Regions from separate parts of the Shewanella sp. ISS20 genome, predicted to be linked through region 2. Evidence: predicted binding sites of a transcription regulator. Region 2 holds the regulator's gene; each other region holds the start of a gene.
What was found. The regulator sigma-54, encoded in region 2, starts transcription at its own class of promoters, with help from an activator protein. The targets are predictions, from matches to a motif close to GTTGGCACGNNNNTNGNNT.
Positions count from the first base shown of each region.

Region 1: the regulator sigma-54 is predicted to act here: its motif matches at 1,776-1,794, upstream of AC1HDP_RS05845 (DUF3192 domain-containing protein).
Region 3: the regulator sigma-54 is predicted to act here: its motif matches at 1,170-1,188, upstream of glnA (glutamate--ammonia ligase).

Region 1 covers NZ_JAWRZK010000001.1:1,277,460-1,280,745, forward strand. Annotated here, with positions in the region: gene AC1HDP_RS05835 (class I SAM-dependent DNA methyltransferase) at 1-620, opposite strand, end outside; gene AC1HDP_RS05840 (GFA family protein) at 831-1,220, opposite strand; gene AC1HDP_RS05845 (DUF3192 domain-containing protein) at 1,355-1,726, opposite strand; gene AC1HDP_RS05850 (LexA family protein) at 2,073-2,477, shown strand; gene AC1HDP_RS05855 (Y-family DNA polymerase) at 2,465-3,286, shown strand, end outside.
Region 2 covers NZ_JAWRZK010000001.1:3,440,875-3,444,160, reverse strand. Annotated here, with positions in the region: gene lptA (lipopolysaccharide transport periplasmic protein LptA) at 1-229, shown strand, start outside; gene lptB (LPS export ABC transporter ATP-binding protein) at 229-960, shown strand; gene AC1HDP_RS15615 (RNA polymerase factor sigma-54) at 1,066-2,634, shown strand; gene hpf (ribosome hibernation promoting factor) at 2,663-2,950, shown strand; gene ptsN (PTS IIA-like nitrogen regulatory protein PtsN) at 2,953-3,286, shown strand, end outside.
Region 3 covers NZ_JAWRZK010000001.1:3,188,665-3,191,950, reverse strand. Annotated here, with positions in the region: gene typA (translational GTPase TypA) at 1-874, opposite strand, end outside; gene glnA (glutamate--ammonia ligase) at 1,275-2,684, shown strand; gene AC1HDP_RS14495 (hypothetical protein) at 2,759-3,286, opposite strand, start outside.

The sequences.
Region 1 (3,286 bases), 2.2 Mb from region 2:
ATAGGATGCTGATCTTGCCAAGTTTCACTGATGCTGGTTTCAGTGGTGATTAATGGCGTGCGGCTAATTTTAAGGTGCAACGCTTGAGCATCACCCATGCCACTGTATTGCCAGCTAGACTCAAATTCAAACTGATGCTGCTCAAAATCTGTGTGATGACGAATAAATAAGTTATTGTTTATTTTATCTTTATCAACGGAGTTAAAACAAAATACCCCACCATCATTGAGCGATGCATGCACTTTTTGAATACAGGCTAATAGTCGCTCGGTATTGCCGCTGTAATGAATGGAATATAGAAAACAGGTGATCAAATCTTGTGAGTGCTCAACGGTAAAGTTTGTCATGTCTTGCACACTGAACTGCGCTTCGGGGCAACGCGCCATGGCCAAGTCAATCATAGGCTGATTAATGTCTAAGCCACTGGATTGATATCCAAAATCAATAAAATGACGGATATGCGGCCCGGTGCCACACGCCAAATCTAAGTGCTGTTTACCTTGATTACCAAATAATTGATGCAAGCGGACAATGCTATTACTTTGCGCGTGATAATTGATATCACAACACATTAAATCGTAATAACCGGATAAATCTGTATAAAGCGCATTGGTGGACATCATGACGAAATAGAGTGCTCAAGCCTCACTAGGGGCGCGCATCATATATCAGTTTACCTAGAACTAAAAATAGATTCGCAAGACCAAGAATAAAGCCTAAGGGCCTCGCCGCATTAAGGCCGGCGGATATGGCTAATACGGGTTATCGCCCTCTAACGGCCTTTTCTCACCATGGTGTTGATCCGCTGACTAACGCTTTTTGCCAGAACACTAATGATCGTGCTGCGGCGCGCCGTCACAGATTTGATAATAATCGCCCTTCTCGGCCACAAAAATATGCTTACCGATAGTGATATGGGTTTTATCTTCGATAGCCCCCAAAGCCACGCCTATCCACTGATGTTTTTGAGTGTCTAGTGGGTCAAAAAACAAACTTGAGCCACAATGGCGGCAAAAGCCGCGCCGCACCTTAACTGACGATTGAAACCATTGCAGATGCTCAAGGCCGGTAATAGTCAAGGCACTGCGCGCCACTTCAGTGCTCGCCAATACATGACCCGTCCATTGCCGACATTGACGACAATGGCAAATATCGGCAGCCCCTAATTCGCCCTCAATACTAAAATGCACTTGTCCACATAAACACCGACCTTGATACATATTGCCTCACTTATTGGTTAACCTTGGTGTCCCGCCCTGCCTGCTATGACTATCACTACTCGCTAGGCAAGCCTTACGCGTCAGCATAATGGAATGAGTGAAGTGACTTACCATTTGCTGAGTGACCACAGATATTAAAGCTTAGCGGTTGTCACCTGGCTATAGGCCGTATTACCCCAACCAATAAGGCTGCCATTATTAAACACTAACGGCGTGCATTCATCTAAGGTAGTTTTACCATCATCATGGCGCCTTTGGGTTCGATAAAATAACACTTCCACTTGCGCCGCACCGTCAGGATAGGCTTCACTAAAATCAGGTGAGCCTAACATTTGTTTCACCACATCAAGTTTCATTCCCACGCCTAAATTAGCCACATGCTGCCGATTCAACTTTTCTTGTTTTTGCCAACCTGTGTCTTCATCACTACCGACGTTGATGACACAAGCACTTAAACTCACACTCAAGAGAGCAACTAAGACTAGTGGTGATTTTTGATGATTCATTATTGATATCCTTGAATAAATGGTTAATCGCAATAAAGAGAACATCAAATAGCAAATCTAATGCCAAAACTTAAATTACTGATTTTATATGGAATTGTTAAGTAAGCCCCCAATTGCCAGCCTTTAGATATTCACTACTTGGTGCTTTTAGTTACTTTGTGGTGAATAGCACAAAACCGCATTATCCGCGCAGTTCATTTTTAAAATCAGCAATAAATTCAATTAATCGTGCTTATATTTATGATGACAATAACCTTGACCTTCATCCTTAAGCCTCGGGATTATCGCTTGCTATCTCTCTGTAAACTGCTAGCATAATACTGTATATAAAAACAGTTTCTCTATTATGAAAATCATTCCTATCTTTGCTCGCGCTGGCATTACTGGCTTTGAAAGCCCAGCCGAAGAATACCGCCAACTAGGGCTTAAGCTCGATGAGTTACTCATTCAACATCCAAGTGCCACCTTTTTAGGCGTAGCCGCAGGTCACTCGATGGAAGGTTTTGGCATTTTCGACCGGGATATTTTAATTGTCGATCGCCACGTTAATGCCCAACACGGCGACATCATTGTTGCCAATTTTAACGGTGAATTTGTGTGTAAACAGCTAGATAAACAGCGGCGCATGTTGTTATCAGCGAATCTCGAATGTCAGCCCATGGAAATTCATCAGCACGATCAGTTTTCCATTGAAGGCGTGGTCACCCGTTCTATTCGTTGCCATCGGCCCTGCAAGCTATGTACGGACTAATTGATGCCAATGCGTTTTATTGCAGCGCTGAGCAAGTTTTTAATCCCGCATGGCGCAATAAGCCCATCATAGTGCTATCAAATAATGATGGTTGTGTGGTCGCGGCCAATCGCGCGGCGCTGAATGTGGGCATTAAAAAATTTGTGCCCTACTTTGAAGTGCGGGAATTGTGCCAAAAACAAGGTGTGATTGCCCTATCGTCCAACTACGAACTCTATAGCGATTTATCGAGCAAAATGATGCAAGTCATAGGCCGTTTCGCCCCTGAGCAATTCGTATACTCTATTGATGAATCCTTTGTATCTTTTAAGCGCAGTTACCCCGCCATTCCTTGCTTAACGACTCACGCCCAGCAAATTAGACGCACTGTCTGGAAGGAATGCCGCCTGCCCGTGTGCGTGGGTATAGCCCCAACGCTGACCTTAGCTAAAGTTGCCAATCATGCCGCGAAAAAACTTGAAGGCTATCACGGGGTATGCGTGCTTGATAATGACCACCAACGACGGCAGATATTAACACAAATGGCGGCAGCCGATGTTTGGGGCATTGGTCGTCGTATCAGCAAACGCTTGGCATTAATGAATATCCACACAGCCTATCAACTGGCCAATATGCCCGCAGGTCTCGCCAAAAAGCAATTCAGCGTTGAAATCGAACGCACTGTGCGTGAGCTCAACGGCGAGGAGTGCAAACAATTTGCGACTGCCAGAGCCGATAAGCAGCAAATTTTTTCAACGCGTAGTATGGGTAAGCGCATCACAGCACTTGAGCCATTAAGGCAAGCCTTATGTAAACACACAGCCATAGCG
Region 2 (3,286 bases):
TACCATTGAGCAAGCAGGCAGTAAGGTTAGTGCCGAAAAAATCGTTTATAACATTGAAAAACAACAATTAATGGCTGAAGGTGATAAGCAAAAAGACGAGCGAGTCATTACTATCATCAAACCAGAAAGCTTTAGAGATGACTTGCCAAGCAAAGACGATGGCAAGTTTAAACTACTAAAAACTAGCCAGTCGGTCGACTCAAAGAATAACGAGGGGCAATCTCAATAATGACAAGCTTGACTCTTAGGGCTGAGCATCTCGCCAAAAGTTATAAAAGCCGACAGGTAGTTAAAGATGTGAGCTTAACCGTCAAAACCGGCCAAATTGTCGGCTTATTAGGCCCTAACGGTGCTGGCAAAACCACCACCTTTTATATGGTGGTCGGGCTGGTAAAAAGTGATAAAGGCCATATTTTCATTAATGATGAAGATTTGACGCAAGACCCTATGCATTTACGAGCACGTAAAGGCATAGGTTACTTGCCGCAAGAAGCCAGCATTTTTAGAAAACTAACCGTCTATCAAAATATTATGGCGGTGCTGCAAACCCGTAAAGAGCTCAATAGCGATGAGCGTGAAGCGCAGCTAGAGCATTTACTGGAAGAGTTTCATATTACCCATATTCGCGATTCGCAAGGTATGTCGTTATCGGGTGGTGAACGGCGTCGGGTTGAAATTGCTAGAGCATTAGCCGCCAATCCTAAGTTTATTCTGCTCGATGAGCCATTTGCAGGGGTTGATCCCATTTCAGTGATCGACATTAAAAAGATCATTGAACAACTCAAAAGCCGCGGGCTTGGGGTGTTAATCACTGACCATAACGTCCGTGAAACCTTAGACGTCTGTGAGCATGCCTATATTGTTAGTCATGGTGAATTGATTGCAGAAGGTACCCCCGCTGAAATATTAGATAACCAGCAAGTGCGCGCAGTGTACTTAGGTGAACAATTCAGGCTATAGTTAACTTTAACAAGGCGATCAGTAAGGTCGTCTTTTACTTTGTGATATACGCTTATTATTCAGTGTTTTCCATCACAACTCTCATAAGTAGGGATAGCGGTAATTATGAAAGCGTCACTCCAGCTTAGACTGGGTCAGCAACTTACCATGACTCCGCAATTGCAGCAGGCCATTCGTCTGCTGCAATTATCATCCATGGAACTCCAGCAGGAAATTCAGCAAGCGCTGGAGTCTAATCCGCTATTAGAATTGGATGAAGAGCAATATGATCCCATCCAAGCCGCGACGGAAGGCAACGAGTTTGATGTCACTCACGTTAAGAGTCAGGACAAAGAACTAGAAACCAATGACAACAATACAGCAGACAGCAGCGACATGAGTTATGAAGCTGATGCCGTTGAAGCTGACTCCTATGAAGTCGATATGGAGCGCGATAGCTCAAGTGTCGATACTAGTGATGCCCTCACCCAAGAAACTATGCCAGAAGAGCTGCCTTTTGATAGCAGTTGGGATGAAGTGTTTACCGCAACTAGTAACACAGGCTCTGGTAATCTGCGCGATGATGACATGCCGTTTCAAGGTGAAACCTGCGAAGGCTTGTATGAGCATTTAGAATGGCAAAAGAATCTGACTCCGTTTAGCGATACCGATCGCGCCATTGCAACCACTATTATTGAAGCGATTGATGAACGCGGTTATCTCACCTTATCGACTGCTGAAATTCTGGATGCCATTAGTGATGATGACGATATAGAGCTTGATGAAGTGGAAGCGGTTCTTAAACGGATTCAGCATTTTGATCCCATAGGTGTCGGCGCCCGAGATTTGCGCGAATGTTTACTTATTCAGCTGTCGCATTTTAATGAAAACACACCATATTTAGCGGAAGCTAGACTGCTGATTGATGAACATTTGGATGTCTTAGCCGCCAAAGATTTTCGTTTATTAATGCGAAAAACTCGGCTCAAAGAAGATGATGTCAAATATGCGCTGCAACTGATCCAGACCTTAAATCCGCGCCCCGGCTCGTTAATTACGCCAAATAGCGATGAGTACGTGATCCCTGATGTATCGGTCAGCAAAAAAAATGGTCGTTGGGTTGTAGAGCTCAATCCCGATAATATGCCTAAACTGAATGTGAACCAGCATTATGCCGCCATGGCTCGCAGCAGTCGCAATCAAGCCGATAGTCAGTTTATTCGCGGCCACTTGCAAGAAGCCAAATGGTTTATTAAAAGTTTAGAGAGTCGCAATGATACGCTTCTAAAGGTGGCGACTTGCATAGTTGAGTTCCAGCAAGGTTTCTTTGAGTTTGGTGAAGAAGCGATGAAACCTATGGTTCTTAATGATATAGCTGAAGCCGTTGAAATGCATGAATCGACGATTTCACGGGTAACGACTCAAAAATATATGCATACCCCTAAGGGAATTTTTGAATTAAAGTACTTTTTCTCTAGCCATGTAGGCACGGATGACGGCGGAGAATGCTCCTCTACAGCAATTAGAGCCTTTATCAAGAAGCTAGTCGCTGCAGAAAACCAAAAGAAACCACTGAGTGACAGTAAAATGGCTCAGCTTTTGGCAGAACAGGGAATTAACGTTGCACGGCGCACCATAGCCAAATATCGAGAAGCTATGTTGATCCCACCGTCCAATCAGCGTAAAAGTTTATAACCCACCATCTCACTGGAGGCAGGCATCTATGCAAATTAATCTGACAGGGCACCACGTAGAAGTAACCGATTCGTTACGCGAGTATGTTGAAAACAAGTTCACAAAGCTTGAACGTCATTTTGAACAGATCAATAATGTGCATGTTGTTTTAAATGTTGAAAAAAATCAGCAGATTGCTGAAGCCAAGCTACTAGTGAGTGGTGGTGAAATATTCGCTACCTCCGAACATCAAGATATGTACGCCGCGATTGACGCCCTGATAGATAAGTTGGACCGTCAAGTCATTAAACACAAAGAGAAATTAATAAAACATTAACGATGGAACTCAGTACCATCCTGCGACCAGAGTGCACTACCTGTGCCACTCCGGGCAGTAAGAAAAAGGGGCTTGAGCTTGTCAGTGATCTAGTGGCAGCTCAATACCCCAACCTATCTTCCCAAGAAATTTTTGAGAGCCTATTAGCTCGCGAGAAGAAAGGTAGCACAGGCATAGGCAATGGCATTGCTATCCCTCATGGTCGCCTTGATGCAATCAGCGAGCCCATAGGAGTGCTTATTAAATGCTTAACTCCTATATCGTTTGATGCCATCGACAAGCAACCAGTAGATATCATATTTGCTTTATTAGTGCCGAGCGATGAATGTCAGCAGC
Region 3 (3,286 bases), 250 kb from region 2:
CAGCAGCACATATGGTATCAGAAATCTTCAGTTCGCCTAAACCGGTGATAGCTACGATGTCTCCAGCGTTAGCAACTTCAACTTCGTGACGATCCAGACCCATGTAACCTAATACTTGGCCCATTTTACCGTTACGAACTTTACCATCAGCACCAACAATACTTACCTGTTGGTTAGTTTTGATGCTACCACGGTTAATACGGCCGATACCGATAACACCCACGTATGAGTTGTAATCCAGCTGAGAAATCTGCATCTGGAAGGCACCGTCACTGTCTGCATCTGGAGGAGATACACGATCAATGATAGTTTGGAACAGTGGAGTCATGTCATCGCTAGCAACATCCGGATCCAAAGTCGCGAAACCGTTTAATGCAGAAGCATAAACAATTGGGAAGTCCAACTGCTCATCGGTAGCGCCTAAGTTATCGAACAGGTCGAATACTTGATCGATAACCCAATCAGGACGAGCGCCTGGACGGTCAATCTTGTTGATAACAACGATTGGCTTCAGACCTTGAGCAAAAGCTTTCTGAGTCACGAAGCGAGTTTGTGGCATAGGACCATCAACCGCATCAACCAGCAATAATACTGAATCAACCATCGACATAACACGCTCTACTTCACCACCGAAATCGGCGTGACCAGGAGTGTCAACGATGTTAATACGGTAATCATTCCATTTGATGGCAGTGTTCTTTGCCAGAATCGTGATCCCACGTTCCTTTTCCAGATCGTTGGAGTCCATTACTCGCTCTGTTGCTTCGCCACGAGTCGCCAGAGTACCTGACTGACCCAGCAGCTTATCAACCAAGGTCGTTTTACCATGGTCAACGTGCGCAATGATTGCGATGTTACGTAATTTTTCTAGCACAGATAAAACCTCTTACCATCAAAAACATTAAGGGCATTTGCCACCGCTAAACAGTATAGTGGTTGCAATAAAAAGTGGTACATTCTACTCTACGGGAGCCTTGCCGCACAGGATTATTTTTTGGCCACTCATGGAAACCTTCGCCAGCTCGCTCATCTGCTCCCAAATGCACCCTAATGGTGAAGTTATCTGCTCCTGCCCCAAAATATATCATCGTGCGCACCATATTGGTGCAAACCGAGTCAACCTTGCTCAACAATAACCGCCAAACACAATATAAACAATAACTTAGATAATTGGCACGACTTTCGCTTTATATTGGCTAACCCTGTCGAAAGCCATTTAGGCAGACAATAATAAATTGATTAGTGAGTGCTTTACCCTACCGGAGGCTTAAACAATGTCGTATGAAGCAGTTTTACAACAATTAGCAGAACACGAAGTAAAATTTGTTGATTTACGTTTTACCGATACCAAAGGTAAAGAACAGCACGTGACTATTCCTACCCATCAAGTAGATGCCGACTTTTTTGAAGACGGAAAAATGTTTGATGGTTCATCGATTGCAGGTTGGAAAGGCATCAATGAATCTGACATGGTGTTAATGCCAGATCCAGACACTTTCTTGTTAGATCCGTTCACCGAAGAAACTACTGCACTGATCCGCTGTGACATTTTAGAGCCAGGCACAATGCAAGGTTACAACCGTGACCCACGCTCTATCGCTAAGAAAGCGGAAGAGTATCTGCGCGCTACCGGCATTGCTGATACCGTATTAGTCGGTCCAGAGCCAGAATTTTTCCTGTTTGACGATGTCCGTTTTGGTACTGACATGTCAGGCTGTTTCGTAAAAATTGATGCCAAAGAAGCGGCATGGAACTCAGGCACTAGCTATGAAGGCGGCAACACTGGCCATCGCCCTATGGTCAAAGGCGGTTACTTCCCAGTAGCACCTGTGGACTCATCACAAGACTTACGTAGCGCTATGTGTTTAGTGCTGGAAGAAATGGGTCAAGTGGTTGAAGCGCATCACCATGAAGTGGCGACTGCAGGTCAAAACGAAATTGCGACTCGCTTTAATACCCTAACTAAAAAAGCCGACGAAATTCAAATTCTTAAGTATGTGGTTCATAACATGGCTCACGCCTATGGTAAGACCGCAACTTTCATGCCTAAGCCAATCGTAGGCGATAACGGTAGCGGCATGCACGTGCACCAGTCACTGTCTAAAGATGGCGTTAACTTATTTGCTGGCGACAAGTACGCAGGGTTAAGTGAATTAGCTCTGTTCTACATTGGCGGTATTATTAAGCATGCTCGCGCCATCAATGCTTTCACTAACCCAAGCACTAACTCTTATAAGCGCTTAGTACCGCATTTTGAAGCGCCTGTGATGTTGGCATACTCTGCCCGTAACCGCAGCGCCTCAATCCGTATTCCAGTAGTACCAAGCCCTAAGGGTCGTCGCATTGAAGCGCGCTTCCCAGATCCACATGCCAACCCATACTTAGGCTTTGCGGCCCTGTTGATGGCAGGACTTGATGGTATTCAAAACAAGATCCATCCAGGCGAAGCTATGGATAAAGACTTGTATGACTTACCACCAGAAGAAGCAGCAGAAATCCCGCAGGTGGCACGTTCACTGGAAGATGCATTAGCGCACTTAGATGCAGACCGTGAGTTCTTAACTCGTGGCGGCGTATTTAGCAATGACTTCATTGATTCGTACATTACCCTGAAAACTGCTGAAGCTGAGCGCGTTGCTCGCACCACGCACCCACTTGAGTTCGAAATGTATTACAGCTTGTAATTAGTTGAATTAAGACAAAAAAGCCCTGCGGTGCAGGGCTTTTTTTATCTCACAGAGGTAACACTTAAAAAATCTTAATTACTCAATATTGGCATTTTATCTAAAGCGATTGAGTCGCCATAAAACTCAATATTCTTATTGAAATCAGTTACCACTAAGCTGATAGTCTTACCTTGCTGATTAAGCGTCACTTCAACACTCGCGCTACTATCAATATTTAGCAATTGCCGCTGCATATCATCACGACTAAACACCCGCACACCGTTTATCGTTAATAACACATCACCGCGAGCAACCCCGTCAGTAGACACCAATTCAGGGCTGGCATGACTAACAAGCATTACATTAGGTAACTGCGCGCCGTGAAGCCCATGGATGTATTCAGCCTCTGTTAATTCATCTCGGGCTTGCTGCCATAAAGCGCGCCTTGCATCAGCTAGCTGACCTTCATTGGCCCAGCCCTCGGCTAACGCTTGCTTTTGTAATGCCACATCAGCCAGTTGCACGCGGGAAACATACGCTTGAGCATTTTGTAGGCGTAACGCCTTGGCCTTGGCATCCTCAATGGGGGCAATTGCTGTGGCATTCGGTTGCGGCGCAAG